DNA from 4 places in the Brevibacillus sp. 1238 genome. Region 2 is predicted to be linked to each of the others. Evidence: riboswitches for the same ligand, from Rfam matches in the RefSeq annotation. Region 2 holds a riboswitch; each other region holds the start of a gene.
What was found. Region 2 has a riboswitch for cobalamin ahead of M2298_RS22435 (ABC transporter substrate-binding protein). Riboswitches for the same ligand answer to the same signal wherever they lie in the genome.

Region 1 (7,601 bases), on a different contig from region 2:
ACAAATACAGGACTCTTTTTCTCCTGCATCCAGGTCAACAACGTTCCAAAAATGCGCGTGGCGACTCCCCCGTCGGAAAAACCGCTGCCCACGCCGGACAAGCCTTTCTCGATTTCATCGATCCAGACGATCGACGGCGATACGGCTTCACACATCATGAGCGCCGAGCGAATATTCGCTTCGGACGAACCGACGATGCCCGCGAATACCCGTCCCAAGTCCAGGCGGAGCAGCGGCATTTGCCAAGCAGCCGCCACACTTTTCGCACACAAGCTTTTTCCGCAACCGGGAACGCCGACCAGCATGACCCCTTTTGGCCACTGGATGCCGAACTGTCTCGCTTCCTCCGAGTACGACGCTTTTCGTCTCAGCAGCCAGCGCTTCAAGTTTTCCAGTCCGCCGATCTGCTCCAGGTTCAGTGATTCTGTCGAGATGTATTCCAGAACCCCCGATTTTCGCACAATCTGCTTCTTCTCTTCCAAAATGGTAGAAACATCGCTTGCGGATATTCCGCGATTTTTTACCAGCGCCTTCGCCAAACAGTTCTCGATCTCGTTGCGCCCCAAACCTACGGCGGCCCGGGCCAGCGCTTCTATGACTTCCGGGGATTGGTCGATCACGATGCCCGGACGACCGACGTACGCATCGGTAAAGCTGCGGATGATTTGCTTTACTTCATCCAGGTCAGGCAGAGGCAGGTCGAGAATCGTGATCTCATGCTGCAACTCTACAGGAATTTCCAGGGAAGGAGCGATGATAATCGAATTGGAAGGGAAGCCTGTCCGCGTCTTTTGCGCAAATTCGCGAAACGTTCTGATGTTTACATGCGATCCGCGCAGCAGCGGGTGCAGATCAAACCATAAAAACAGCGTAGGCTCTTTCGCCAAATCTTCGGCCATCGTCAGAGCGATGCGAAAATCTGTGCTCTTGTGGTCAAGCTCTTCCCCGTTCAGCACAAGACCTTTTGTCGCTGTCCATGTCACAATCCGCTTGTTCAGGCTGGCGCCAATCCCTTGGAACACATCGAGCGCCCGCTCCTCTTCCGATGTAAAAATGTACAGGATGCTGTATCTGGCGCGAATCAGATACTCCACTTCCTTGACAAAATCTTGCAGCATGTATGTACTCCTCCTACAGCCATGTGTACAGGCTCGATTGAATATTCGCGGTAGGAAAACCAGTCAGATGCAAGGAACGCTCCCCTTGAACCAGTTCGACTTTTCGTTGTGGAATCAACTCTTCCGGCGTGATCCGGTTCGTCAGCACAATCAGTTTCTTGCCATGCCAAATCTCCTCCGACTGCGCCTGATAAGGCCCCGCAATCGCCACGTCAAACAGAAGCAAGGCTTTGCGCTTTTCCTCGCAACGCAAAATTGCTTCCGCTGTATAGCCTGTGAACAAAAGGACGGTGCCCGAGTGAACCTGGCGAAACGACTGAACCAGCCGCCTTACTTGCTCCGGCTGATCCAGCGGTTCTCCTCCGGAAACGGTCAGTCCGTCAACTGGCAGCCGTCCCAGTTCTTGCCCTAAAGAGTCTGGTTCATAGAGCCGACCGCCTTGCTTGTCCGGGTGCGTATTCGGATTAAAGCAGCCGCGGCAGCCAATGGAGCAGCCTTGCACCCAGACGACAGCACGGTTGCCAGGTCCGTTTACCCTGCTTTGCTTGCATATTTCATGGACTCGCAATGACTGCGCCAACATGCTCTCCCTCCTACAAGTCCAACTGCCTTCCTGTCGCACCTGTCTTTCTCGGTACTTGCCCGCTGTCGTTGTTGCTGGCCGCACTTGACGGAAGCTCAATTTCCCGAATGACCACCCTTGGCTTTTCACTAGGTGCGTGTTCCTGAAGTTCGGGACGCGGCATCATCCGCCCATCGCGAATAAGAGCGGGTGTACCGGGTGAAGCAGTCTGAAGAGCTTCATCCAACGCTTGCAAAAAATGCGAGACAAACTCTTCGGGGGAATCCTGAAAGCTTTTTCCGTCCAGCTTCAGGCGAACAGCGTTATCATGGACGGTCCCGATCAGCAGAAGCAAGCCTTCGCCATTCTTTCCGCTGCCGACGATGCCAAGCTTTTGGATATCGCGCAGCCGACATTCCATCCGCACGGCTTCGTGCCGCTCCTGCATGACGATGCAGACGAGCGCGTCCTGTTTGACCAAAAAGATTTTGTTGTTGGGCTGCACATGTCGCCAGCTCTCGAAATCTTTGTACAGCGCCTTCACGATATCTTTTGGCGTAATAATCCCGATTTCCTCCAGCTCAAACAAGGTGGCATCGTCAATTTTCGTATGTACCTTGATCCGGCGCTTCATTACGAACTGCAAGTAAACAAGCGCGGAAAGGCCGATAAACAGCGTAGGCCCGACAGAAAGCTTTGTGATCAGGCTGAACAAAATCAAGCCAGCCATGCCAATTTGGGTGTACGTGATCACTTTGATTTTTTGTTCTCCTGTCTTGCGAAAAAACGAGAACCCTTTTCCGGGCTGATAGTCGGCAAGCTGGTTTTGCAGCATTCTTTTAAATTTTCCAATCGCCCAAATGCCAGGTACAACAAACACCAACCCCAACAGGAGCAGAAGAAAATTGCCCGTCATGATGCCGAACAGTGACATCAATCCGAAAAAGGCGCTGGTGATCCAAAGTGTCCTGATTTTCTTGTGAATCTCTGCAACTGCTTCGTTCTGGTTTTGCAAGTTTGTGCCCAACCTCCACTCCATTATTTACTACTTTTTTCCTATGCCTATTATAGTAGAGACAAGAAGGTGAGTAAATAAATCGGTGCCAGCAAAAAACCCCCACCAAAGTGAGGGTTTTGCTGCAAAATTCTATTGTTCCGCTTTGCGCTGTTTTCTCAATGCGTAGCGGTGCTTTGCCTTTTCATGCTGGATGCGCTCTTCTTCCGTCTCGGGAATGACAGCCGGCACTAACGTTGGCTTTCCTTGGTCGTCGAGCGCGATCATCGTCAAGTACGCCCTCGCTGTCATTTTCTTTTCGCCCGTCAGCAAATTTTCCGACTCGACCTTGACGAACACTTCCATCGACGTGTTGTGTGTCCAGGTGACGTATGCTTCCAGATTGATCGCTTCGCCCGTTTTGATCGGCGCGAGAAAATCAAAGGAATCGCTGGAAGCAGTGACGACAGGCTTCCGGCAATGACGCATCGCCGCTATGCAGGCGATTTTGTCGACGTACGCCATGACTTTTCCGCCAAAAATCGTATTGTGATGGTTCGTATCCGGCGGGAACACGAGATCAGTCAAATAGGTTCGGGATTGTCCGGTCGGGCATGCTTCTGTTGCCATCTGTGCTGCTCCTCTCGTTGCCATCATACGATTATGCTTTTTGTGTCAAACGGTCACGCACAGCATGCGTCGCCGCCACCATGTTTTTCAAAGCTTCCACTGTCTCTGCTCTTCCGCGCGTCTTCAGACCGCAATCCGGGTTGATCCAGAATTGGGCTGGCGGCAATACTTGCACGCCGCGCGACACCATCTCTTCGATCTCCGCGACAGCTGGAACGCGCGGGCTGTGGATGTCGTATACGCCCAGGCCGATTCCTTTATCGTACGTGCAAGTCTCGAAGACGGAGACAAGCTCGCCGTGGCTGCGGGACGTCTCGATCGAGATGACGTCGGCATCCAGCTCGCTGATGACGTCGATGAAGTCGTGAAATTCGCAATAGCACATATGCGTGTGAATTTGCGTGCTCGCGGCAACTGTCGAGGTAGCCACGCGGAACGATTTGACGGCCCAGTCCAGATACGCCGCCCTGTCTGCCTGCTTGAGCGGCAAGCCTTCCCGCAGCGCAGGCTCATCCACCTGAATCATGCGGATTCCCGCCGCTTCCAGCGCCTCCACTTCTGCTTGCAGCGCCAGGGCGATCTGTTCGCACACCTCTTGGCGGGACACGTCATCGCGGACAAATGACCAGTTCAAAATGGTCGCCGGGCCTGTCAGCATGCCTTTTACTGGTTTTTCCGTCAACGACTTGGCGTATACGCTCTCTTTGACGGTCATGGGAGCGACGAACTGCACATCGCCGTAGATGACAGGTGGCTTGACGCAACGGGAACCGTACGACTGAACCCAGCCATTTTTCGTGAAGACGAAGCCGTCGAGCTTTTCCCCGAAATATTCGACCATGTCTGTCCGTTCAAACTCGCCGTGGACAAGCACGTCCAGCCCGATCTCTTCCTGAATCGCAATCCACTGCTTGATTTGCTCCGCGATGAAGGCATCGTACTGCTCGACTGTCCAGTTCCCTTTTTTGTACTGCTGTCTGGCCTGACGAACCTCTGCCGTCTGCGGGAAACTGCCGATCGTCGTTGTAGGCAAAAGCGGCAGCTTCCAGGCGGCTTGCTGGATATCGCGGCGCTCGTGGAACGGCACGTCGCGTTTGGCTTCTGTCGTCTCCAGCGCTTTTCGAGCCTGCTGTACTTTCTCCCGGTTTCTCGCCGGAGACTCGGCCAGGCGGAGCAAGTCCTTTTCGTTCTGGGCAATTTCCTTCGAGATAACATACTTTCCAAATCGGAATCCTTGGACTAAAAGCTGCACTTCTCCCAATTTTTCGTCCGCAAAGGCTAATGCCGCTTGAACTTCCCCAGGCAAATCGGTTTCTGCTTCAACAGTGACGGGAACATGCAAAAGGCTGCTCGATGGCTGTAGCCAAATCCGGTCCGGGTCGACCACATTGCTGATCGTCTTGACCAGCTCCCACTTTTCCTCCAGGGCCGAGCGCCAAATGTTGCGGCCATCGATGATTCCTGCGCCGAGCACTTTTTCCTGCGGGAAACCATGTGCCGTCAGGTTGGCCAAATTCGCTTTTCCTCCGTGGACAAAGTCCAGGCCCAAGCCTTCCACTGGCAGCGCGATCAGCTCCTCGTACCAATCCACCGCTTCGAAATACGTCTGAACCATCAGCTTGAGGTGTGGCAGCGCCTGACTGAACTGTTCGTACACCCGGCGAATGAGCGCTCTGTCCTGCTCGGAAATATCTTGGACGAAAGCCGGCTCATCGATTTGCACCCATTCCACGCCATGCAGTTCGAGTTCACGAAGCACGTCCACGTAAAGCGGCACGATCTGATCGACAACGCGTTCGAACTCGTCTTTCGCATATCCTTTCGCCAGCTTGACAAACGTGTACGGCCCGACAATCACCGGCTTCCCGACGATGCCCAGCTGATCCCTGGCCTCCAGGTACGCTTTCAGCGGCCTGTTCTCTGCCAGCACTGGCGGGCGTTCGCCAAACTCAGGAACGATGTAGTGATAGTTCGTATTGAACCACTTGGTCATTTCGCTTGCGACAGCTTCTTTGTTGCCGCGCGCCATGGCGAAGTACGTATCGAGCGGTACCGGGCCGCCATCATAGGCAAAACGCTTCGGAACGAGTCCGAACATGACAGCCATGTCCAGCATGTGATCGTAGTAAGTAAAGTCGTTGACGGGAATCCACTCGATGCCTTTGTCTTTTTGCTTGATCAGATGCTGCTGGCGGATTTGCTCCATTTGCGCAAGGAACGCTGACTCTTCCAATTTGCCTGCCCAAAAGGACTCCAATGCTTTTTTCCACTCCCGGTCTTTGCCGATTCGCGGATATCCCAGGTTGCTGCTTTTCATGAGCTTTCTCTCCCATCCATTGAAGGTATTTGTAAAGCCAATCAAAAAAGGCACTTCCAACGGTCAAAAAGAACGTTAGAAATGCCAAATAAGCACTGAGATCACAGCATCCTAACACCTCCCTATCTCCCGTAGGTTAAGCAGTGTTGTCGAAACAGGCAGGTCTCCTGACTTGAGGATCACGATCTGCACAACGCCTTCCCAGTCCGTCTCGACCAGTGGCTTATCGCTGTGCAAACTCCCCTCATACAGTGGCGGGACCGTGTCGGATTCTCACCGACTTCCCTTTTCATCCTTGCGCCGATTTTCGCGGCCAAAGAACCTGTTCCCACTCATATGAAATTGTCGGTATGAGTGCATGTGCTCTCGCATCTAGCAAAAGAGCACCTTTCTCCTTACAGTAACACGTAAACCAGTTTTTGTCATGCTAAACTATTTCCACTCACCAAAATTATTTCAAAGTTCAGCCTGATTGCCTCTACTCTGCCAGCTTTCCGGTTTATTGCTTGGTCAATCGCAGCTCCTGTGCCCGCAGAGAAGGTTTGCGAATCATGTAAATAGTGTAGCCGATCACAGCGCCTGCAACAGCGGGCAGCATCCAGCCAAGCCCGATCGTATACATCGGCAAGTAGCGAGTAAAGAAGTCGTTGATGACGGGAAGCTGGGCACCTGCCGCGTTCAGTCCGTCAAACAGGCTGATCAGAAAAGTAGCGAGCAAGCTTCCCTGATACACCTCTGGTCTTCCGCCAAATCCTTTGTGCATAAACGTTAAAAAGACGAGGGAAATCGCAATCGGGTACATGGTCATCAAGATCGGAACCGACACTTTGATCAGCGCCGTCAAGCCGATATTGGCGACGAGTGTACTGAACACAGCCAGAATGACGGCAAACTTTTTATACGAGATCGCCGGAAACAGCGAATGGAAAAACGAAGAGCAAGCTGTAATGAGGCCGACACTGGTGGTCAGGCATGCGATCGTAATCATGAGGCCAAGCAAAACGGCGCCGTAAGAGCCGAAGTAGTAATTGGACACCTTGGCCAAAATTTGCGCCCCGTTTTCCAGATGACCAAGCTTCTCCACACTGGAAGCGCCCATATAGGCAAGCACCGTGTAAAAGAACGCCAGAAGTGCGCCCGCGATCATCGTTGCTTTTGCGCACGTGAGCAAAATTTGCTTTTTCGCCGTGATGCCTCTTTGCTTGATCGCATTCACGATGATGATTCCAAACACAAATGCCCCCAAAGCGTCCAAGGTTAAATAGCCGTCCTGAAAGCCTTTGTAAAACGCTTTGGACTGATAGTCCGTCACAGGTGCTTGCAGCGCGCCAATCGGGAACAAAATCGCCGTCAACACAATCACGCCGATAAAAGTCAGCTTGATCGGTGTCAAGACTTTTCCGACTACATTGATAATTTTTCCAGGATTGAGAGATAACAGGCAAGCGAGTGTAAAGAACAAGACGGTGAAGACGATCAGTGGAACCGGACCAGCTTGCTCGGACAAAAATGGCTTGATTCCGATCTCAAACGAGACGTTCCCGGATCGCGGAATGGCGAAAAACGGCCCGATTGCCAAGTAGAGCAAAATCGTAAACACAAGACCAAATACCGGATGCACACGACTCGCCAACGAACGCAAATCATCCATTCCCGAATAAACCAGAGCGATAATCGCCAGCAGCGGCAGCCCGACTCCCGTCACCAGGAAGCCCGCATTGGCCGTCCATACGTTCGTTCCAGCCATTTGCCCCAGCATTGGTGGAAAAATCAGATTCCCCGCTCCGAAGAACAGAGCGAACAGCATAAAGCCGATGATGAGGATGAACGAAGAAGAACCTTTTTGATGCATGACACAAACCCTCCTGTAATTCCAAAGCAAAGGTGCTTTTCAGCAACCCTCTGATTAGTGAAAAAATTCACACAATCACTCCGCCCGCTCATGCCCCAACAACCGGGATCAGATCGAGCGGGAATAAT
Region 2 (7,601 bases):
ATTTGCTTCAGAATCATCTTCGTTCCGTACTTGATCGATAAATCCTTGACCTGCATGTACACCCGACCGTCCTCCTTATGCCCAGTAGTCCTTGCGCTTTTTCAACAGCAAATAGACGAAAAACGGGGCGCCAAACAACGCGGTGATGATGCCTACCGGAATCTCGATCGGAGATAATACCATGCGGGCTGCCGTATCTGACAAGAGCAGCAGCAAAGCGCCCATCAGGCAAGAGCACGGCAGTAAAAATCGATAATCCGTCCCGATGATGATTCTGCTGATATGCGGTGCCACCAGCCCGATGAACCCGATAATCCCGGTGAAGGCAATCGTGACGGAGGCCATCAAGGTAACGAGCAAAAGGCACACCCAGCGGACTTGTTTGACATTGACGCCGAGCGTTCGCGCTACATCTTCGCCAGCGCATAGCGAGTTCAGGTCCCAGGCGTATTTCAGCAAAAGGACAAGCGAGATGATCACGAGCGGCAGCAAAATGTGCAGCACTTGCCATTTCGCTCCCCAAAATCCTCCCATGAGCCAGACAACCAAGTCTTTCAACGCTTCGTTGTTGGAAAAAAACTTCAAACCGGAAACGCCCGCCGAAAACAGTTGCCCAATGGCCACCCCCGCCAAAAGCAGTACGGTCGTCGAGCTGTTTTTGAGCTTGGCGATGCCGTAGACCGCGCCCACAGCGAGACAGCCAAACACAAAGGCATTAAGAGCGATCATCCACTGTCCACTCGAAACGAGGTTGATGCCAAACACACTCGTCCCGGCCACGATCGCCAATGCTGCTCCAAAAGCCGCTCCGCTCGATACGCCGAGCGTAAAAGGGTCTGCCAGCGGATTGCGCAAAATCGCCTGCATAATCGCACCGGCACATGCCAGCGAAACTCCTGTAATGATCGACATGACCATGCGCGGCAGCCGAATCTCGTATACGATGTAGGCGGTCATCTCATCGGAAGCGCGTCCGGACAAAATAGCCAAAAGCTCAGGCAACGCAACTTCTACAGCCCCTTGACTGACTGCGTAAAGCGTCAGCAGCACCAGCAGGAGGAAAAGGCTTGTCAAAATGAGCAGCTTGCTTTTCACGCTCCCGTGATAGATGGCCTGGATCGGTCGCTGCACTGGCTTGCTCAGCGGTTGTCCTTGGCTGTCATTGAACATCTTTGAACGAATAGTGCCAAATGCCTTGGTATGGCACGCCTAACCATTTTTCAAAATACTCTTTGGCATACTGCTCGGGATCGATATCCTGGAATTTATCCGGGTACAAATATTTGGCTAGTTGGAGATTGCCGATATACCGCTTGTCCGATCCGACAAAGTTGGTGTAGAAAAAGTAAATGTCTTTGCTTTGCCCCGCCTTGAGCCGCGAAACAGATGTCGTGCTCATAATATGGCGCAGCGCTTCTTCAAACGGCTTCGTATCCTTCACATTGTAGCCACCCAGCCAGGTGCCGTGCAGGGTAATGACCTCCGGGTTGCGCTTGAGCACATATTCCTCGTCGACCATGATCGTAGTCGACGCCTCCGCCGGATTCCATTGCAAGTCGGCAGCGTCTTTCCCGCCAGCCAGAATCGTCGCGTAGCCTTCCCCTACTCCTGGCTTCCCGTCTAACGACTGGCTGGGGAAAATCCGGTAGCCCCCGTTCGTATTGAGAAATCCGGCTGACAAGGCAAGCACCTGTTTTTTGTCTTCCTCCTTGATGCCCGCCACCCGGTCCGCTAACAGCTTTTCAATCGAATGCTTCCAGGCGAGAAATTCGTCTGCCTTGTCCGATTTATCAAAAATTTTGCCGAGCAGCTTCAGCTCCTCATCCATCTGTTCCGGCAAATAGTTGTTCATTCGCACGACTTTGATTCCGGCTGGCTCCAGCTTTTCCTCCAGCGTCTTGTCGGGGCGATTCGTATAGGCGAAGACGATTTGCGGCTTCAAGCTGATGATTTGCTCCAGATTGATCTGCTTCGTTTCCCCCACATCCGGCTTGCTGTCAAATCCGAGGTACGGGTTATTTTTGACCGTCGTGTCGCCTGTAGCCAGCACGTACTGCTCGGCTCCCAGCAGCTTGATCGCTTCTGCCGTGTTGCGATTGAGCACGACCACCCGCTCTACTGGCAGCTTTACCGTGATCGCAGTCCCTGCGGAATCTTGAAAAGCAAGCTCCTGCTTTTCCTGCGGCACCGCCTGTTCAGTTTTCTGTTCCGCAGGCGTTGACGATGACGGTGAAGCAGCAGAGCAGCCAGTCACGACCAAAAAAATCGTGAGCAGGCCAAACAGCCATGCTTTGCCGATCCAGCTTTTCCGGTTCTTTTGCAGCATCGTTTCCACTCCCTATCTTTTTGTGATCAATAGAAAAGCCCCGTCCCGCCGGACGAGGCAAACGTGTAGAAGTAATCAGTCGACATCATGAATAAATAGACACAAGCTGTCGCAGCTTCTTCCTACACCTCACCTTTTCCGCGAAGGATTACGGGTGTGACAAACTAGGTAGGTCTCCTGGCTTTTGGCTCATCGCGCTCTTTCGTCTTCCCCGATGGTTATGCTCCATACCGAGTGACATGTTGGAAAGAGAACTCACCAATTACAGTGGCGGGACCGCTCGGGATTTTCACCCGATTCCCTGTTACCCCTTGCTCTCGCAAAGGCACCTAGCTGCATGCTATTCTTGGCTGATTATACCATTATTTTCATAGGGAGGGGGGACCGTAAAAACAAATCGGCCGCTTCCTTCCCTCTTTTGCCTTCGCCCGAAAAAAATCCGCCGTTCTCAGGTGGTCGTATGGTTGTCGTATGCGATTATGGCCCGGTGCTTTCAGCAGTTTTAGGCAGTCGGCTCCACTTCATCCGCCACAGGCGTGCCAAACTGCTCTCCCCATTTGATCAAGTATTCAATCACGGGACGCAGTGCTTCTCCCCGCTCTGTCAGCTCGTACTCCACCTTTGGCGGAACGACCGGGTACACATGCCGCAGCACAATCCCCGCCTCTTCCAGCTCCCGCAGCTGTTCCGCGAGCATTTTGTGATTCACGCCCATGATGTTTTTCTTCAGCTCACCGTACCGCTTTTTCCCGTTCATCAGTTGGCAAATAATCGTCGTTTTCCATCTTCCTGCAAGAATGGAAACAGACAGCTCGATCGGACACTGAAACTGTTTGCCGTTTATTTGATAAATCACCTGTTGGTTCCCCATGGTTCTCACTTCCCTTTTGGTAAGTATTCAACGAAAAAGTGCGTACTTACTTTTTTACAGTGTATTCGGTAAGATCACTTTTGTAAAACACGATTTCAAGGAGGCCCTCATGGAAAAATTCGTTCAGGTTGGTCCCATAAACGTCGCATATGCAGTAGAAGGAAGCGGACCTGCCGTGCTGGTGATCCACGGTACAGGAGGCAGTTACGAAGGCACGTGGGGCAATCTCGGCAAGGCGCTGGCACCTGACTTTACCGTCATCACCCCCAATTACAGCGGCTCGGGCAAAACGCAAGACGACCGCGAGCGGCTGGAGCTGGACGATCTGGTCGAGCAAAATGTGCAGGCAGTTATGCAGGAAGGCTTTACGCACTTTCATGTCGTAGGCTACTCGCTCGGCGCTGTCGTAGCAACGGCCATCGCCGCCAAATACCCGGAGCGAGTCCAATCGGTGACAGCGATCGCGGGCTGGGTAGAAAGCGATCTCGCTGTCGCCTATCAGTTCGATCTGTGGCAAAAGCTGTTCCGCCAGGATCGGGAGCTGTTCGCCCAATTCGCCATCCACACTGGCCTCAGCCCGGCGTTTTACAGCTCGTTTCAAACGTTGGAGCAGTTGCATGAGTTTACCGCCAATTTGGCTGCGACACTTGCCGAAGGTACTGGCAAACAGGCCGAACTTGACACTCGCATCAACCTGCGGCCTTTGCTTGGCAAAGTCACTGCCCCAGCACTGGCCATCGGCTTGACTTACGATCGCATGGTGCCTGTGGAGCAGACAAGGGAAATGGCCGCTCTCCTGCCTGACGCGCGCTACCACGAGATCGCTTCAGGGCACCTGGTACTGTGGGAGCAGGAGGCAGAGCTGATCGAAACCGTCCTGTCCTTTGTCCGTTCTACCCGATGACTTCCCCAAAATAACTTACCTTATCTGGAGGATAACATGATCCAAAAAGAACAGATTTTGCAAGCATACGAAACCAGACACGCCACTAAAGAATTTGCCGCAGACAAAACGATTGCACAAGAAGACTTCGCTTTCATTATGGAAACGGCTCGCCTTTCTCCCAGCTCATTCGGTTTTGAGCCTTGGAACTTTCTCGTCGTGCAAAACCGCGCTCTGCGCGACAAGCTGTCTGTCGTTTCCTGGGGAGCGCAAAAGCAACTGGCTACAGCGAGTCATTTTGTCATCATCCTGGCGCGTACCAAGCAAGAGATGGCGGCTGATTCCGACTACGTAATGAACCAGATGAAAAACGTACAGCTTTTGCCGGAAAACGTCATCACCGCGAAAAGCGCCATGTACGACAAATTTTTGAAGCAAGATTTTGAGCTGTTTGCAGACGAGCGCGTCATGTTCGAATGGGCAGCCAGACAAACGTACATCGCCCTTGGCAACATGATGACCTCAGCCGCCATGATCGGCATCGATTCCTGCCCGATCGAAGGCTTCGACAAAAAACAGGCAGAGGAACTCCTGCAAGCTGAAGGACTGCTGGACAAGGAACGCTTCGGCGTAGCCTGCATGGTTGCCTTTGGCTACCGCAAAAACGAGCCGCGCCCGAAAACAAGACAGCCGCGCGAACACATCATTCGCTACGTCGAGTAACGACATCGCTACTGCCACTATTGCCGCCCCGAACAAGAATGGATGTTCGGGGCGGCCCTTTTTCCATATATAGTTGTTTCAAGACGGAAATGACGCCGTCCGCGCCGTTTTCCGTCATGCGAAATGCTTTTCTGGCGATGCACACCGCATCGATATTCGCCTTCAACATCGGCGGCACGCCGTAATTCCACATCGGAGCAACAATAATATAGCCGTCAGCGGAAATAAACTGCTCGGTGATTGATCACCGAATACCACATTTTTCTCAAAAGCAAACCATCCAATTGCTCAGCCATTCACCCATCCATGTTCAATAGATTGGTATTCTTTCGGCCGAAGCTGCTTCCATTCGCGTGGTATGATAAGTTTGTTTCTTGTCAATATCATTGTTAACGAATATGTCCAAGGTTGTGATTATCATGTGGAAACCTGATCGGTCCAGCACGCAAACACTCTATCACCAAATCGCCGATGAGATCGAGCGCAGGATTTCTTATGGAGAATATCCTCCTGGAAGCTTGCTCCCCTCTGAAAGAAAGCTGGCAGAGCAGTTGGGGGTCAATCGAAGCACCGTCATTTTGGCTTACGAAGAGCTGCGTGCACTCGGCATCATCGAAAGCAGGACAGGCAGCGGCACGCGCGTCTGCAAAAACAAATGGGAAGCGACCCCCAAACACACCCCAAACTGGCATCGGTACGTGGAGGGCGGGCAGTTTCTCCCGAATTTGTTTTACTTGCGCCGCATTCGCGAGGCCCTGCAAAAAGACGGCATGATCGACTTTGCCAGCGGTGAGCTGTCCGCGCAATTGTCTCCGGGTCAGGAAATCAGCACCTTGATGAAAGAAAACCCCTTTACGGAATATTTAGGGTACGACAATCCCCAAGGCTTCACGCCACTGCGCGAAGAACTCGTTTCCTATTTGTCGCGGTATCGGCAGATCAACACGACAGACTCGTCCATTCTCATCACATCGGGTTCCCAGCAGTCGCTTTATTTGATCACTCAATGTTTGCTCGCTCCCGGGGATGCCGTCGCCATAGAAGATCCATCGTATTGCTACTCTTTGCCGATGTTTCAGTCGGCCGGCCTGCGCCTGTTCCGGCTCCCGGTCAGTCCGGAGGGCATCGATCCCGAAGATATTCGCTCCTTGTATAAAAAACACCGGATCAAAATGATTTTTCTCAATCCGACTTTTCAAAACCCGACAGGCATTTGCCTCAATCCGGCCCGCCGTACCCAACTGCTGAACGTGGCCAGCGAGCTGGGGCTTCCGATCGTGGAGGACGATCCATTCAGTCTCACGTCCTACGATGGCGATCCGCCTGCCCCGCTCAAATCGCACGACCAGCTCGGCTCCGTCCTGTACATCGGTTCCTTTTCCAAAATCGCGGCCTCCGGCTTGCGCGTCGGCTGGATGGTGGCCCCCCACTCCGTCGTGGAACGACTGGCAGACGCGCGACAGCAGATGGACTTCGGCCTGAGCGTCGTTCCGCAAAAAATTGCCGCCCAATTTTTGCACTCCAACTTCTTCCTGCCCCACCTGGAGCAACTGCGGATGCGCCTGCTCTATCGCCGCGATTTGCTGGTGGAAGCCTTGCAAACGGAACTGCCTGATCTGGTGACGTTCACGCTTCCGCAGGGCGGACTGCATTTGTGGTGCAAAATTGTGCCCGAGATCAACGACAACCAGCTGTTTGAAGAAGCTCTGCGGCGCGGCGTGGTTGTCGCCCCCGGAAGTGTGTACGGATCTGACTCCGGTTATATTCGCTTCACCTTTGCCCGCCCGAAAGAAGCAGAAATCACGCTTGGCGTAGCCAAATTCGCCTCGGCTCTGCGTGCGGTTTTAAGCTGATTCGCGCCACAATGTCCAGAAAAAGAAAACCTCCTGTCGCGAGTTTCTCAGGCTGTCGACTTTCTCGACGGCCTTTCTTTATGGCCTCAGTAATTCAGGGGAAAAACTTTAAAAGAAACCATTGCTATGTACAGCATTGTGCTACTTTCAATTCGTCACTTTTTCTTATCCATAAAGACCCATCTTCTTTGATTATATAATCTATTTTATTACTCTTTAGAGCTTCTATCTGTTCTGAAGATGCTCCATCAGAAAATTTATAGTAATCGGTTCCAGTCCACACATATAAAAATCCAAATACTAGCACCACAACTATTGCTGTTGCAGCCAAAGGCACCATTAATTTATTCTTCATAAATATCACCTTCTTTCAAAAAGGAGAATCAGGAATGATTATTCCTGGTTCTCTTTTTTCTTACTAAATAGGGGGAAGATCTTGATCTGCATAATCCTCTTCTTTACCTGTAAATTTATCTAGTGTCCAGGTACTCTCTTTTTTAGGGTTCGGTTTATTAATTTTTTTAAGCTTTCCGCTTTTGTATAACTCATCAATCGCAATTTTAATGTCTGAACGACTGCTATCACTGTCTATCCCCTCTTGTGCTGCTTTGTATCGTCCTTCTGCATTATTGTGCATATCCATTTTATATGTTAGAGATTTTTTGTTTTGATAGGAAGCACCATCTTCGTGGGCATTCGTCCACTTTTCTGCCCAACTATCATTCACTGCCCATACTATCCACATATTCCATAACACATGTCGAAAAGCATCTGATTCTTCATCAGTACCATTTCTACCGAAAGCTAATTCTGTATAATTCCATGCCCCTTTCCCAGCCATAAGAGTCACCATCAGAGCTTGGAGCCAGATTCATCCGGCATTTATCTCGTTCCGATTGACCAAAATGAAAAAGTGGAAGCCGATTTCTTCCGTAACAACAGGCA
Region 3 (7,601 bases), on a different contig from region 2:
AGCAACCTGTCCAGTCAGCAGACGCTTTTTCAATTCCTCCAGCGAACAAGGGACGCGCTCTCCAGCTTCTTGTCGCCATTCCTGCGGCAAAGCTTCCCACACGTCAGCGATGAGCGGCATGCCGAGATGCAGGCTTTCCAGCAGCTCCCTTTGTGCCAATGCCTCTTGCGGCTCCCCGGCAAATACGAGTTTGCCCGCATCCATCACGCAAATCCATTCCGCCCACTCAAACGCGATATCCATGTCATGCGTCGCCATTAGCACCGTCGTCCCGTTTTGGTGAATCGCATCAAGCTCGCGCAAAAGATTTCGCGTCTGATAGCGGTCGAGATACGCCGTAGGCTCATCCAAAAGCAACAGCTCCGGTTCCAGCACCATGACCCCGGCCAAAGCCAGTCGACGCTTTTGCCCCAGGCTCAGGTGATGAATCGGCACGTCAGCAAGCTCGGTCATCCCGAACGCCTGAAGAATCGCCTGTACCTTTTGGCGAATCACGTCCGCCGGCAGGTTCCGGTTGCACAGCCCGTAGGATACATCCTCCGCTACGGTACTGGCGATCAGTTGGTGCTCCGGGTCCTGGAAGACAAGACCGACTTTTTGCGTCATCTCCTGCAAGGCAGCGCGTTTGTAGCTGAGCGGCGTCCCTTTCCAGCTCACTTGCCCTTGCTGCGGCTGGATGATCCCGTTCCCGTGCAAAAACAAAGTAGATTTGCCGCAACCGTTTCGTCCGAGCAGCGCGCATTTTTTCCCTTCTGGAATGCCCAGGGACAGTCCGCGCAGCACAGGGCCGCGGCCACCCGGATAGGCGTAGTGCACGTCAGCAAATTCCAACAGCCATGATGTCAAAGCATTATCCCCCTGTCCACCACTCCAGCAAAATCAGCAGAACACAGCCTGCTATCGACTCCCATTCATATCGTCTGGAGCGGGAATGACTGTGCAAAGAAAGCACTTGCAAGCTTTCCCCGAAGCCTCTGGCTGCCATCCCTTTGTACAACGCATCGTATTTGCGCATCGCCCTGACGAACAGCTGGGCAGCCAGACCGCCGATGTCGCGCATCGTCGCGCGAAATCCCCGGTGCCCGCCACGCGAGCGCTGAGCAATCCACAACTGATGGGAGACGCCGAGCAACACGAAAATAAAGCGGTACATAATCATCAGCAAATCCGTAACGATGACCGGAAGCCGCAGCTTGCGCAACACCTGCAAAATCTCGGCAAACGGCACCGTAAACAAAATAAAGGAAAAGCAGGCAAGGCTGGCCATCGTTCGCCAAAACAGCACCCACACCTTGCTGATGGCGCTCGCTGGAACGTAAATCAAATAAGGGCCGACATGCCACGCCACTGCCATCTGAGTCACAGGAGCTGTCTCCGCCCTTGTCGCTTCCAACAGAAGTGCAGGCAAACCCAAAACAAAGAACGAGAGAGACAAAAGAAGAAATCCGAAATAGAAACGGACGGGAATACGGGCATATCCGATCACCCATACTCCCATCCAAATGCAAATCGCCATTTGCAACCACTCATGTCCTGTCAAAACGAGCAAAATCAACGCGCTCGCAAACAGAAGCTTGTGTTCCGGCGGCAAAAATCTCAGACGGTTTTGATACGAAAGAGAGTCAAGCTGCTGCCAGTTCATTTTTTGTTTTTATCCAGCCGACCTTTGTACAAGCCCATCGCATAGCCGACAATGCCCGCTCCCAATGCCGCTTGCACGGCAAACAGCAAGCTCTCTGTCTCGCCTCCTGGCGGTTCAAGCAGCGGCTGGAACCACGGCTCGTACGCAGGGGCAATCTCCTTGATCGCTTCCTCTGCCGCTCCGTCCGCTCCGCCGAACTCCGAGTCCTGCACCAAAAGCAACGGCACGATCGCAAGCACGACGACACCCAGGAGCAGCAGCCAGTTCATTCCTTTTTTCACAGCGATTCCTCCCGTTTCAGCAAGCGCAGCTCCGCCAGCTCTTTTGCATTGTAAGATTGAAGCCAGTTCCAGACGAGCACGGTCAGAAGCCCCTCGCTGATCGCCAACGGAATTTGTGTGATGGCAAAAATGCCAGCGAACTTGGCGAAAGAAGCCAATACCCCGCCAGACTCAGCCGGAAAAGCCAGCGCCAACTGAACAGATGTCACTACATAAGTCGCCAGGTCAGCAAGAGCTGCCGCAGCGAAGACAGCCAAACGTTGTCCTCCGTTGGCACGGACAATCAGGCGGTACACCCCGTAAGCCACCATCGGCCCGACAACCGCCATCGAAACGGCGTTGGCGCCAAGCGTGGTCAATCCGCCATGCGCCAACAGCAAGGCTTGGAACAACAGCACCAGACTGCCCAGCACAGACATCACCCACGGGCCGAACATGATCGCCCCAAGTCCTGTTCCGGTAGGATGGGAGCTGCTTCCCGTCACCGAAGGAATTTTCAAAGCAGACAGCACGAAAGCAAAGGCACCTGATACGCCAATAAGCAACTTCATTTGCGGGTGTTCTTTGACGATTTTGTTTAACGAACGAATGCCAAGAATGAAGAACGGAATAAATACTACCCACCAGAACAACGCCCACGACAGCGGCAAATACCCTTCCATAATGTGCATCGCGTAAGAAGTTTGCGGTTCATTTACGAGAAAATAAAGAACAAAGCCCGCAATCAATAAACAGGTCGAGACAAAGCGTGATCGATTCAAGGCAACTTCTCCTCCTTTGCTGTTCTTTTTACCGTTTTTTCCAATCAAAAAAGCCCCATCCGATAGCAGACGAGGTATGCGCACAAAACAATAGACATGAACTTCTGTCCAATTGCTCCGTATTCACCGCTCCTTTCCGCGAAGGTCTCCAGGGTGTGGCAAGTAGGTAGGTCTCCTGGCTTTCAGATCGATGCGCTCTTTGTCCTTCCCCATATGAATATGAGTGGAACTTCATCAAAGAGAACTCCCTGATTACAGTGGCGGGACCGCTCGGGACTTTCACCCGATTCCCTGTTACCCTTCGTGCTCATGCACACAAAGGCACCTATTGCCGACAATATCCAATTGTTTGACAGTTCTTGCTTGTCCTACATTATTATACTCAATCGCCCAATCCAGCGTAAAGCTTATTATCAAAAGGCTCCTGCAACCGATGACCTTTTGGCGAATGTCATTGACTGCACGAGCCTTGTTTTTGGTTCTACGTTTTTGATTCTACGCTTTCGCGTCCACGCCAACCGCTTCGCTGATGTGGGAAAAACCGTCCCGCTGCATCAGCTTGAGCAATTGCTTGTTGATCTGCTTCGAAATGCCAGGCCCTTGATAAATCATGCCAGTATAAACCTGGACCAGGCTGGCGCCCGCGCGTATTTTCTGATAGGCGTCTTCTCCGGTAAAAATGCCTCCGACACCGATAATCGGCACTTTGCCTCCGACTTCCTGATAAATCTCTTTCACCCACGCTGTCGATCGCTCTGTCAGCGGCTTTCCGCTCAAACCGCCCGCTTCCTCGGCGTACCGATGCCCTTGAACAGCTTCCCGCGACAGTGTCGTATTGGTGGCAATAATCCCGGAAATGCCTTCCGCCACAGCCCCTTGCACGACATCGCGCATATGCTCGTCAGACATGTCTGGAGCTACTTTGAGCAAAATCGGTTTTTTCTGAATGCCGCGCGCTTCCAGCTCAGCCGCTTTCTCGCGTATCGCCCGCACCAGCTGGCGCATGCTTTCTGTCTCCTGCAAGTCGCGCAAATTCGGCGTGTTCGGCGAGCTGATGTTAATGACGAAATAATGGCCGTACGCATAGAGCATGTCCAGACACTTGATATAGTCAGAAGCCGCTTCCTCATTAGGAGTGACTTTGTTTTTGCCAATATTGATCCCGATCGGAACATCGGAATAAGCGTAATCTACCAGATGCTGCGAAGCCAAATACGCACCGTGGTTGTTGAAGCCCATTCGGTTGATCACTGCTTCGTGTTCAGGCAAACGGAACAAGCGGGGCCTCGGATTGCCAGGCTGTCCCTGCGGCGTCAAAGTCCCGATTTCCACAAAGCCGAACCCGAGCGCACCGAGCGCATGATACACTTCGGCATTTTTGTCAAAACCGGCGGCGAGTCCTACCGGATTGGGAAAAGTCATTCCCCACAGCTTTGTCGCCAGACGCTCGTCCTTCAACTGGAACATCATTCTGAGCAAGCTTTTTCCCGGAGCAGAATCTTCCATCAGCTTCAAGGCACCAACCGTTTTTTCATGAATCTCTTCCGTATCCATCTGGAACAGATATTTTCTTATGAGCTTATACATCCCGGCTGCACTCCTTACTCCATTTTTACCTCATTGTAGAATACCACACTTTGTTTCTCGTGGGCTAACCTTTATACGCGATACATATTTCCAGTCGAGCAGACAAACTATAACAAAACCAGCGATTTAAAAGGGGACGTATGTTTCATGAAAGCAGACGGAAAAATCGGGATTGGCCAAGCGATCATGGTCATGATGCTCTCAATCGGAATAACCAACCATGTTACCCTTATTCCTCTGCTGCTCAGCAAAGCTGGGCGCGATGCCTGGCTGAGCGTCATTATTGGCGCCATCCCCTTTGCCGTTTGGGCATACGCCCTGTTTTTCATCAATAGACGGATCAAGCAGATGTCGCTGTCCCAGTGGCTTCTTTTGCGATCTGGAAAAACCGTCCGGCATCTGCTCCTCGCCCCGATCATCCTTTGCCTGTACTTGATGGCCCTCGTCAATTTAATCGATACGCAAACATGGACTACCGTCAACTATTTGCCGCAGACACCGGAATGGGTGACAGCGCTTGCCCTGATCATTTTGTGCGTGTTCGCCTCTTACGGCGGCATAGCCTCTGTCGGCATTACTTCCGGCATCCTGCTGCCTGCCGTTTCGTTATTGGGCATGTTCGTCGCGTTTGGCAACATTCCCAAAAAAGATTATACCCAGCTTTTGCCGCTGTTCCAGAACGGGCTTATGCCCACCCTGCACGCCATGGTGTTTGTAGGAGGAGGATTTACCGAGCTGTTCCTGTTGCTTTTGCTGCAACACCACATTCGCAAACCGCTTCGCGCCGTCCACTATATCATCATGATCGCGATCGTCCTGGTACTGACCCTCAGTCCGCTTACAGGAGCCATCGCCGAGTTCGGGCCTGTGGAATCGACGCGCCAGCGGTTTCCCGCCTTTGAGCAATGGCGGCTTTTGACGATCGGCAAAGACATCGAGAACATGGAGTTTTTCTCGATTTTCCAGTGGCTGTCCGGGTCGTTTATCCGCATTACGCTTTGCTTGCTGCTGCTCGGGGAGCTGCTCGTCCTGCGCACGAAAAAGCAAAGAAAATACGTCATGTTCGTCCTTGGCGCCAGCATGATCGCCCTGACCAGTCTTCCTTACAGCGACATGCAATTCGTGACGTTTCTCTCGAAGATTTACTATCCTTTTTACTTGCTGGTTATGGTAGTCGTCACACTCATCTTGTTCCTGCTGTCGCTGCGAAAACCAACCAGATTGGAGGATGTGAGCCATGACCCTTGAAGAGGAGCTGCGTGATAGATTTGCGCATTGTGCTGATGTCGTCTTCCTGCGGGCTGTCACCCCGAACGATCAGTCTGTGCTCATGCTGTACTGCGAAGGTTTGGCGGACGTACGGCATTTGCAGGAGACGGCTTTGCCTCAATTGGAGCGCTGCGTAAATTCTGGCGATCTGCGTTCGCTTCCGCTCGTCCCTTTGTTCACCAATCCGGATCTGTGGACTGAAAGGCTCTTCGCGGGAGACTTGCTTATTTTTTTGGGGGATTCGCCGCCTTTTTCCTGGGATATTTCCAATCGGCCGCAGCGGAGTACAGAGGAAGCCAACACGGAAATTTCCATCAAAGGTCCGCGAGACGGCTTCGTGGAGGACTTGTCAACCAACGTGGCCCTCATCCGCAAACGCATGCGAACGATCACACTCGCGTATGAGCCATTTATTCTCGGCACCCGTTCCCGCAGCCGGATTGCCCTGTTGTATTTGACAGACACTGTCCCTCCCGACCTGCTTGAAATGATTCGCGATCGGCTGATTGCCTGCGAAAACAAAAAAATAATCAATAGTGCGCTGTTGGAAAAAATGCTGAGCGACAATCGCAACTCGTTGTTCCCGCTAGTCGACTATACGGGGCGTCCCGACTTTGCGATTTATTTGTTGTTGCAAGGAAAAGCGGTCATCATGGTGGACGGCTCTCCGCTCGCCCTGATCGCTCCCGTGTCGCTAATGGAGCTGATCAAGTCTCCGGAGGACGATCAGTATCCGATCACGTACGTATGGCTGGAGCGCCTGCTGCGTCTCGGCGGTTTTTGGATTGCCGCTTTTCTGCCCGGATTCTGGATTGCCTTGTCTGCTTACAACGTCGAGCAGTTTCCGTTCCAACTGCTTGCCACAATTACCCAGGGACGCAAAGGCTTGCCCTTTTCCGCCCCGATGGAGCTTTTCGTGATTTTGTTCATTTTTGAGTTTCTGCGGGAAGCGGGAGCCCGGCTGCCGAAAAACGTCGGGCAAACGCTGGCGCTTGTCGGCGCGTTGATCATCGGAGACGCCTCCATTCGCGCAGGGTTGACCTCGCCTTCGATGCTGTTCGTAGGCTCGCTGACGGTGGTCGCTTCATTCACTCTCGTCAACCAGGCGCTGAGCGGTGCTGTGACGGTCACCCGTTTTCTTGTCTTCCTCCTGTCGTCTACGATCGGCATGTACGGATTCGTCATCGGAATGATTGCCATCATTTACTACTTGTCCACTTTGACCTCGTTTGGCCGTCCCTACGTGTTGATGGGCTCGTCCAACGTGTTGTCCAATCTGTATCTGGTTCTGTTCCAGCCGCTGGTTTACTTTTTCCGCAAAAAGCCTGAAAAGGACGGGAACACCAAATGAAATACGCCCGCATCGCTTGCGCTTTGCTGCTGCTTGCCACAACGCTTTTGAGCGGCTGCTGGGATCAGAAATCCATTCAGGATTTGAGCTATTTGTCTGCTTTTGGCGTTGATTTTATCAACGATGAATACGTCCTCTACGCCCAGTCTGTCGACCTGTCCAGCGTCGCCAAACAGGAAACGGGAAGCCAACCGGAATCGCCTCCCGCTGCTATTTCAATCGGGAGAGGAAAGACGCTGATGTCCGCTTTTGACAACCTGCAAAAAAACTCGCAAGTGCCGCTGTTCCTCGGATTCGTCTCGTCTCTCGTATTTCACGAGCGCATCCTGCAAAAAGGCATAATCACGACGCATGACATCTTGAACCGCTACGGTTTGATCCGCTATACAAAATGGGTGTTCGCGACGAGGGAGCCGATCGACAAAATTCTTGGCAATCACGCCCTGACTGGCTTCTCTCCGCTGACGTCCCTGTTGCATCAGCCAAAAGACGTGTACCAGCAGCGCTCCTTTATCGAGCCGACCCAGTTTTACCGCTTCATCAGCAACTTTTGGGACCCTTCGAATACCGTGCTGCTGCCCAATCTCACCATCTACACCCACTCGTGGAAGGAGAACAATCACTACACCTCGCGCCTGTCCATCGACGGGGTGCACGCGCTGCATCGCGGCAATTGGAAAGGCTATTTTCCCAGCCGCGATCTGATGGGC
Region 4 (7,601 bases), on a different contig from region 2:
CTCGTCATCGGTCCAGAACTGCATGATGTTCTGATTCCAAAACGTCATCGTAAAATCGTCGTCCGGCCTGTTCCAATTGACTGCTTTCATAAGGCGTTCCTCTTCTCTATCAACTTGTTCCAATGACCTACATCTGTTGTTAAACGGCGCAGCTAATGCACTCTTCTACCGTCAGATGCTTGGTGCGCGTGTAGTAGAGCGACTTCAAGCCTTTTTTCGCCGCGTAAATATAGTAGCGAGCCAGCTCTCTTGTCGAGATGTTGCTGTTGACGTGCAGCACGGTAGAAATCCCTTGATCCACATGCTCCTGGATTTCGGCAATCAGATCGATGACTTTGAACTGGTCGATCACATAGGCAGACTTGTAGTAAAAATAGTTCTCTTGCGTCAAGTACGGCATCGGGTAATACGTGGTCGAGTTCGCATACGTTCTCGTCTCGATATGCTCCACGATCGGCATTACGCTCGATGTCGCATTCTGAATGTAGGAAATGCTCTGTGTCGGAGCAATCGCCAGACGATAGGCGTGATACAGCCCGTTCTCCTGCACTTTTTGCTTGAGAGAAGCCCAGTCCTCTGGCGTCGGAATGTGCACGCCCTCGAACAGCTGCTTGCCTTTTTCCGTACGCGGACGGTAATCGGTTGCGAGATATTTGTCAAAATAAGTGCCCTTGGCGTACTCCGACTGCTCAAAGCCCATGAAGGTTTCCCCTTTTGCCTTGGCAATCTCGGCGCTCATCTCCAGCGAGTAAAAGTTCATCATCATGAAGAACGTGCGGGCAAAATCTTTTGCTTCTTCACTCTCATACGCGATTTTGTTTTTCGCGAGGTAGCCGTTGAGGTTCATCGCACCCAATCCGACAGAATGCAGCTCGCGGTTCGCTTTTTGCACGCCCGGCGCATTTTCCACACGGGTTACATCGCTGACGGACGTAATCGCTTCGATGCCTTCGCGCACGGATTCACGGATTTTTTTGTGCTCCATCACGTTGACGATGTTCAGGGAAGCCAGATTGCAACTGATGTCGCGGCGGATAATGTCTTCCTCGCCGTAATTCGTGATCGTGGTAGTCTCCTGCAACTGGAAAATTTCCGTGCACAGGTTGGACATTTTGACCGCTCCAATATCTTTGAGCGCGTGGTTTTTGTTCGCATTCGTCTTGTTCATGATGTACGGATAGCCCGATTCCATCTGGATCATCGCGATCTTGGTAAGCATCTCGCGGGCGCTCATGACGATCTTTTTCTTGATGCGCTCGTTTGCGACCAGCTCGTCGTACATCTGATCGAGATCCAGATCATCCAGATGAACGCCGTATTCCTTGTAGACCGAGTAAGGAGCGAACACGGTCAGAGGCTTGTTCTCCTCTGCCAGCTTGTAAAACACATTCGGCACAATCAGGCCGATCGACAATGTCTTGATCCGCGATTTTTCGTCAGCGTTGATCTTTTTGCAATCGAGAAACTCGTTGATGTCCCAGCCAAAAATGTTGTAATAAGCTGCCCCGGAGCCTTTGCGCTGTCCCATCTGATCGGCGTAGGAAAACGCATCTTCCAAAAGCTTGAGTACAGGCATGACGCCTTTGGCTGCGCCCTCGACGCCTTTGATCGGCTCTCCCCGCCCGCGAAGCTTGGACAGATTGACCGCTACGCCGCCGCCGATTTTCGAGAGCTGCATGCAAGTTCCGAGCACGTAGTTGATCGAGTTCAGGGAGTCGTCCATTTCCAGCAAGAAGCAGGAGACCATTTCCCCGCGGCGGCTTTTCCCTGCATTGAGGAATGTCGGTGTAGCCGGCTGGAGACGCTGTTCCATCATGGAAACAGTCAGGCGCTTCGCAAGCTCGAAGTCTCCGCGGCCGAGCGAGAGAGCAACAATCGCTACCCGATCCGGGTACTGTTCCAAATACGTGGACTTGTCGTCCGTTTTCAGAGCGTAGTCTTTGTAAAACTTGGAGATGGCCATGTACGACGCGAATTGAAAACCAGTGTCATGCGCCAGTCGGAAAACTTCGTCGACCTGTTCAACGGTGTAGTCCTCATACACATTTTCATAAAAATCATGCTGGATCAAATAGTCCATCCGCTCTTTGACACTGTTGAAGGTCATGGTCTTCGCCTGCACTTCCTCCATGAAGACGGCGACTGCCTCTCTGTCTTTTTCCAATTGGTAAAACCCGTCGTTTCCACGCTGCATTAGTTGGTTGTTCAATTCAATGTGCCGCAATTGCTGCCACCCCACTCGTAAATTGTTCCACGTCACGGCCGGTACCGGACAATTCAAACTTGGAAATCACCGGAACGCCATACTGGATCGCGATTGTATCTGCGCTTTTGGCAAAGCTGGTGCCCCAGTTGCGATTGCCGCTGGCAGACACTCCGCGCAAATAGACATGATTTCGCTTCAGGAAACGGTCCACCTTCTCTGGCACCTGCCCGAAGCCTGTCGTGTACGTCACCAGGATGAACGGCTCGTCTAGCACCATCTCCGGATCGATTTCCACGCGCGGCAGATCGATTTTGTTTACGAATCGTCTCACGTTTCCTGTTTTTGAATCAAAAGCGATTATCATGTCCCTCATCCTTTACTGCAATTGTATACTTTTTAGCCAAAGTAAAAGCGCATTCGACGCCAAAATGTCGAATGCGCATGATGATTCCCATCGTATCCATTCAGCATGACAAACGAATGGAGCGCTCGAACACTTCCCTATCTTCCGTAGGTTACACAGTGCTTGCAGTCAGGCAGGTCTCCTGGCTTGGGGTCATTGCTCCATTTGGCCTTCCCGATTGGCTCAATCAGTGGCGATCACAAGCAAATGGAACTCTCTCATCACAGTGGCGGGACCGCGTCGGAATCTCACCGACTTCCCTATTAAGTCTACCAAATATAGCGTGGTAAACACCTGTCCGCATCAATATGTAGTTGGTAAAACTTACTTTACCTCAATATATCGTAGGAGTCAAGCTTGGCATGTTCAATTTTCGTAGTGATAATCTCTCTCATTTCTCTATTGCCAATCTCTGGTTTTCGTCCATATAATAAGTTTCGTGTACATAAAAGTTAACGCCTACGGACGAATGGAGAGTGACCCATGATGGACAGTACGACTTACGAGGCAGTAGCGATTCCCCGTTCCCAAACGAGAAAAATAACATACAACGATCGTACGTTCCACCTATTTGTGAGCACGCCAGACACAGCCCCGCCGCCAACAGGCTTTCCTGTCATCTATTTGCTGGACGCCAACTCGGTTTTCGGCACGATGACCGAAGCCATTCGCCTGCAATGCCGCGCTCCTGAAAAAACAGGCGTGCAACCAGCCATCGTCGTCGGCATCGGCTATCCGACGGAAGCGCCTTTCCATCCGTCCCGCTACTACGACTTCACGCATGTCGTTCCGCAAGACGAGCTGCCCGCTCATCCGCGCGGCGGAGAATGGCCGGAAATGGGCGGCGCCGAAAGGTTTCTTTCGTTTATCGAGAAAACGGTGAAGCCTGCTATCGAAAAAGATTTTCCTATCGATCGTACCCGCCAGACGATCTTCGGTCATTCTCTCGGCGGCTTGCTGGTGCTGCACGCCCTGTTGACGCGGCCGCACGAGTACCAATGCTATATCGCCGGCAGCCCGTCCATTCACTGGAACGAAAGCGTCCTGCTCGAAGAAGAGCGGCGCTTGCCTGAACGGCTTACAGACGAGCTGAAAGTCAGAGCGCTCCTGACGATCGGGGAACTGGAGAACGACGGGCGCTTCCACGTCAACGTCAAAGCTGAGGCCATGGCAAAAAGGCTGTCCGCTCTCGGCACAGGTCAGATACAAGCCACGTTCCGTCAATTCCCGGACGAAAATCACACCTCTGTCTTGCACGTCCTGATCAGCCACGCGATCCGCTTCGCTTCCAAAACCGCTGCCCGCTAACCAGGGCAGCTTTTTCTTTTCCCAAAACCGGCCAACAACCGCTCCACGCACGCAAAAAACCGCCCATACGAAACATATGAGCGGTCATGCACGCATTTCTGCTCTTTTTCGGCTTACTGGAGGGACAACACCTTGTTGATCTGCGGCAGCTCTTCAATCGCCGCTACAACTGTTGGCGTAATCTCTTCATCCGTGACGCAAACAAGCAGGGCGTTCTTCCCTTTTTGCTCGCGCGACACGTTCAGCTTGGAAATATTGATTTCGTGGTCAGCCAGTTTGCGGGATACGTCGTAAATGACCCCGGGATAGTCGGTATGGTGCACCAAAAGACCGTGACCGCCCGGCGGAATCCGACAGGCGCAGTAATTGATCTCACTGATGTACACCTCGCGCCAGTCCTGGGCGAACGTATATTTGTTCGCGCCCACGCGCAAATTCGCCAAATGGTTGGCGTATTCACCTGAGCTGTTTTGCACGGAAACGCCGCTGCCCAGCCCTTCCAGAAGCAAGGACGCGATCTGCTCTTTGTTTTCATGGGCCAAAATGCTCAAGGTTGCCCCTGCAAGCTGCGGCTCCAGTCTGCTAATCAATTGGGCCAACTCACGAAGTCCAGCGTATTGGGTCATGTAATGCCCTCACTCTCCCAGTCAAGGTTATTCTTCATTTCGGAAGAATCCACTCTTCCGGCTCTTTGATGATGGAGGAATGGTTTTCGGAACGGTACCAGGCTGTCAGGCTTTCCCCGTCCTTTTTGTACACAATGCGGTAAATCGTATTGCCTTTTCCGCTTTTGGCAAAAGGGCTTTCATCGGCAGGAACAGCGGTCACGCCGCCCGGTTCAATCACGCCGCCTTTTTCCTTGATGACAGCCTGGATCGTCGCCATGTGCTCACTGCTCGTAGCCGACATTCCCATGTAAGCGAGAAACCCCAAGAGGAGTGCTCCCGCCAAAAACGAAACGATAATCACTTTGGATTTTTTCGTTGCATCCACCAAGCGCTTCCCCCGTATATTAATTCTCTTTATCTATCGAACGCACCTTGTCGATCGTTCCTCCGCCGAGACAAACTTCGCCATCGTAGAAGACGACGGCCTGTCCAGGAGTAACGGCTTTTTGCGGTTGAGCGAAAACGACCTCTACGGTGTTGCCTTCCTGCACGTGTACCGTCACTTGCTGATCCGGCTGACGATAACGGAACTTCGCGGTGCAGACAAACGATCCGGTTGGCTTGTTGGCGCTAACCCAGCTCACGTCTGTCGCCAAAAGACTGCTTGAGTACAGGCGGGGATGATCGGAGCCTTCCCCGACAATCAGTGCGTTGCGTTCCAGATCCTTGTCCACGACAAACCACGGTTGACCGCTCGTGCCGTGTCCGCCGCCGATTCCAAGCCCTTGGCGCTGACCGAGCGTGTAGTACATCAGTCCATCGTGCTGCCCGATCACGGTTCCCTCGACAGTCTCGATATTGCCGGGCTTCGCTGGCAAGTAGTTTTGCAAAAACTCGCGGAAGTTGCGTTCGCCAATGAAGCAAATCCCTGTGCTGTCCTTTTTCTTTGCGGTGTAAAGCCCTGCTTCCTCGGCAATTTTGCGCACCTCGGGCTTTGGCAAATGTCCGATGGGAAACATCGTTTTGGACAACTGCTCCTGGCCGAGCACGTTGAGGAAATACGTCTGGTCCTTGTTGTTGTCCGCGCCTCGGATCAGCTTGTACTCCCCGTCGATGAATTTCACCTGCGCATAGTGGCCTGTCGCGATGTAATCGGCTCCCAGGTCCATCACTTTTGCCAGCAGTTCGCCAAACTTGATTTCGCGGTTGCACATGACGTCCGGGTTCGGAGTGCGCCCGCGTTTATATTCATCCAAAAAATACTGGAATACTTTATCCATGTATTCTTTTTCAAAATTGACGGTGTAATATGGAATGCCGATCTGTTCACAGACGCGCCGGACATCCTGGAAGTCTTCTTCCGCCGTGCAGTGGCCGAATTCATCGGTATCATCCCAGTTTTTCATGAAGATGCCGATGACGTCATATCCCTGTTGCTTGAGCAGGTAAGCCGTCACGGAGGAGTCGACTCCGCCGGACATGCCGACAACGACGCGTGTGTCTTCTGGTCGTTTCATAGTCTTTCTCCTCTTGATTCAATTTGTTCTTCTACAGATTACCATGTTTCGCAAAACAATTCATGTTTTGTTGCACTTTTCCCCGCTCCATGCCAAAAACACCTGCCGCAACTCTTGTGGCAGGTGTCGATGCGAGATGATTTTCAGCTCACTGGGACGTCTCATCCTCGATTTCCGAACGGAAGCCTTCTGCACTTTCTGCACGACGCTCGTTCTTCGCCTCGATGTCCGCACGTTCCTTGGCGGAAATCTCCCCTGCGTGCGCAGCCAGATAGTCATTCGCCTCGTTGATATTTTCCTCTGTATTTCGCGCCATTTCTTGCAGCTTGGCAGCGTTGTCAGAGCGATCATCCGGTTTTGCCATCACAATTCCTCCTCTGGTTCCAACTAGATTCACTACCTGTACCATTGTTCTCCGTTCACGCCAGAAGTATGTATGATAAACTGGTAGCATCTGATTTTGGACGAAGAGGAGTTTGACCGATGGCTTCCCTTGATTTTCTGGAACGAAAGCTGTTAAAAATCATCGCGGAGACAGACCCGGTGCGGCTCAAGCGCCAATGGGTGAGCAGACATGCCGAGCCGTTCCCCGAGATCGAGCAGCGCAAAAGGATCGCGCTATTGCTGCGCAGACTCGACAAGCTGCCTGCATCCAAGCGCGAGGAAGTACGCGATTTGCTGAATCAGTTCAACTGGAACGGATAAACCGGATAAACGACTAGCGAATAGATTCGCCGATGCGCCAATGCCCGTCCACTTTTTCCATCCGGCGAATATCGGCAATGGCATCGTGATTGAGCGGACCGTAAATATGCGGATAAAGCAGTCCGTCGCTCGCCTGCTCGTATTTGATCGGAGAAGCGGATTTGCTCTCGTCGACTACGAGGACGAACAACTCCCCTTCAAATGCGCCGTATACCCGGTCCGCTACCTTCCCCAACAGCTCGTCGCCTTTTGTGGCATGAATAAAACCTTCCTGCTCGTAGTCGCGGGGCAGGTAATGCTCCTTCTCTTTCCACTGTTCCCAGTAAGCTTTTGGCACCATGCAATAAATGATCGATTCCTGCATCGAAAGTATGTCTCCTTTTTCGCTTGCGCTTTATTTGTTTCCCATCGCTTTGTTGACATGCCGCATGGCTTTATCGAAAAACATCTGGTCAAATGCCCCTTGATCGAACTTCCATTCAATGAAGTTTTTCAATGAATGCAAATCCACCCACGCATCCTTCGCTTGCGGATTGCGGTTAGGCACTTCACCCGTAATTTCTCCCTCGTAAACCAGCTTGGCCATCTCGTTTGGGTGCATCCCGATTTGATAGGCGATCTGGTGCAGCGCTATTTTCATCGAACTCCCCCTGCTCGGTAAGTCAATCCATACGTACGCTCTATTCTGCCAGTCTTTTTTCCCCGTGCCAAGTCCCTCTTGCGCACAGAGACATGTTTTCCTCCTGGCGCCTGCTTTGGTAAAATAGCGGTAGAAAAACAGGTCATACAGCACCGGAGGCCGCTCCATCTATGGAAAACATCAAATCGGCACCGAAAAAGAAGCGGTTGCGCCG

Region 1: it holds a riboswitch for cobalamin, as region 2 does, so the genes downstream of both, metE (5-methyltetrahydropteroyltriglutamate--homocysteine S-methyltransferase) here and M2298_RS22435 (ABC transporter substrate-binding protein) in region 2, are expected to answer to the same signal.
Region 3: it holds a riboswitch for cobalamin, as region 2 does, so the genes downstream of both, M2298_RS12775 (energy-coupling factor ABC transporter permease) here and M2298_RS22435 (ABC transporter substrate-binding protein) in region 2, are expected to answer to the same signal.
Region 4: it holds a riboswitch for cobalamin, as region 2 does, so the genes downstream of both, nrdI (class Ib ribonucleoside-diphosphate reductase assembly flavoprotein NrdI) here and M2298_RS22435 (ABC transporter substrate-binding protein) in region 2, are expected to answer to the same signal.

The regions. Positions count from the first base shown of each region.
Region 1 covers NZ_JARXWC010000002.1:688,601-696,201, reverse strand. Annotated here, with positions in the region: gene M2298_RS07240 (AAA family ATPase) at 1-1,118, opposite strand, end outside; gene M2298_RS07235 (4Fe-4S single cluster domain-containing protein) at 1,132-1,701, opposite strand; gene M2298_RS07230 (hypothetical protein) at 1,712-2,695, opposite strand; gene M2298_RS07225 (acyl-CoA thioesterase) at 2,828-3,304, opposite strand; gene metE (5-methyltetrahydropteroyltriglutamate--homocysteine S-methyltransferase) at 3,336-5,621, opposite strand; cobalamin riboswitch at 5,762-5,962, opposite strand; gene brnQ (branched-chain amino acid transport system II carrier protein) at 6,121-7,473, opposite strand.
Region 2 covers NZ_JARXWC010000012.1:90,078-97,678, reverse strand. Annotated here, with positions in the region: gene M2298_RS22445 (ABC transporter ATP-binding protein) at 1-56, opposite strand, end outside; gene M2298_RS22440 (FecCD family ABC transporter permease) at 76-1,131, opposite strand; gene M2298_RS22435 (ABC transporter substrate-binding protein) at 1,160-2,326, opposite strand; cobalamin riboswitch at 2,477-2,674, opposite strand; gene M2298_RS22430 (winged helix-turn-helix transcriptional regulator) at 2,829-3,197, opposite strand; gene M2298_RS22425 (alpha/beta fold hydrolase) at 3,307-4,101, shown strand; gene M2298_RS22420 (NAD(P)H-dependent oxidoreductase) at 4,141-4,803, shown strand; gene M2298_RS28300 (NAD(P)H-dependent oxidoreductase) at 4,784-5,044, opposite strand; gene pdxR (MocR-like pyridoxine biosynthesis transcription factor PdxR) at 5,223-6,656, shown strand; gene M2298_RS22410 (hypothetical protein) at 6,781-7,011, opposite strand; gene M2298_RS22405 (DUF6973 domain-containing protein) at 7,075-7,497, opposite strand.
Region 3 covers NZ_JARXWC010000004.1:376,343-383,943, forward strand. Annotated here, with positions in the region: gene M2298_RS12760 (energy-coupling factor ABC transporter ATP-binding protein) at 1-846, opposite strand, end outside; gene cbiQ (cobalt ECF transporter T component CbiQ) at 851-1,642, opposite strand; gene M2298_RS12770 (energy-coupling factor ABC transporter substrate-binding protein) at 1,639-1,923, opposite strand; gene M2298_RS12775 (energy-coupling factor ABC transporter permease) at 1,920-2,684, opposite strand; cobalamin riboswitch at 2,833-3,028, opposite strand; gene M2298_RS12780 (quinone-dependent dihydroorotate dehydrogenase) at 3,180-4,271, opposite strand; gene M2298_RS12785 (GerAB/ArcD/ProY family transporter) at 4,419-5,519, shown strand; gene M2298_RS12790 (spore germination protein) at 5,509-6,891, shown strand; gene M2298_RS12795 (Ger(x)C family spore germination protein) at 6,888-7,601, shown strand, end outside.
Region 4 covers NZ_JARXWC010000002.1:679,836-687,436, reverse strand. Annotated here, with positions in the region: gene nrdF (class 1b ribonucleoside-diphosphate reductase subunit beta) at 1-90, opposite strand, end outside; gene nrdE (class 1b ribonucleoside-diphosphate reductase subunit alpha) at 140-2,224, opposite strand; gene nrdI (class Ib ribonucleoside-diphosphate reductase assembly flavoprotein NrdI) at 2,211-2,570, opposite strand; cobalamin riboswitch at 2,725-2,922, opposite strand; gene M2298_RS07195 (alpha/beta hydrolase) at 3,096-3,917, shown strand; gene M2298_RS07190 (ACT domain-containing protein) at 4,031-4,543, opposite strand; gene M2298_RS07185 (hypothetical protein) at 4,578-4,910, opposite strand; gene mnmA (tRNA 2-thiouridine(34) synthase MnmA) at 4,930-6,042, opposite strand; gene tlp (small acid-soluble spore protein Tlp) at 6,191-6,406, opposite strand; gene M2298_RS07170 (hypothetical protein) at 6,526-6,747, shown strand; gene M2298_RS07165 (DUF952 domain-containing protein) at 6,761-7,111, opposite strand; gene M2298_RS07160 (hypothetical protein) at 7,142-7,387, opposite strand; gene M2298_RS07155 (glycerophosphodiester phosphodiesterase family protein) at 7,558-7,601, shown strand, end outside.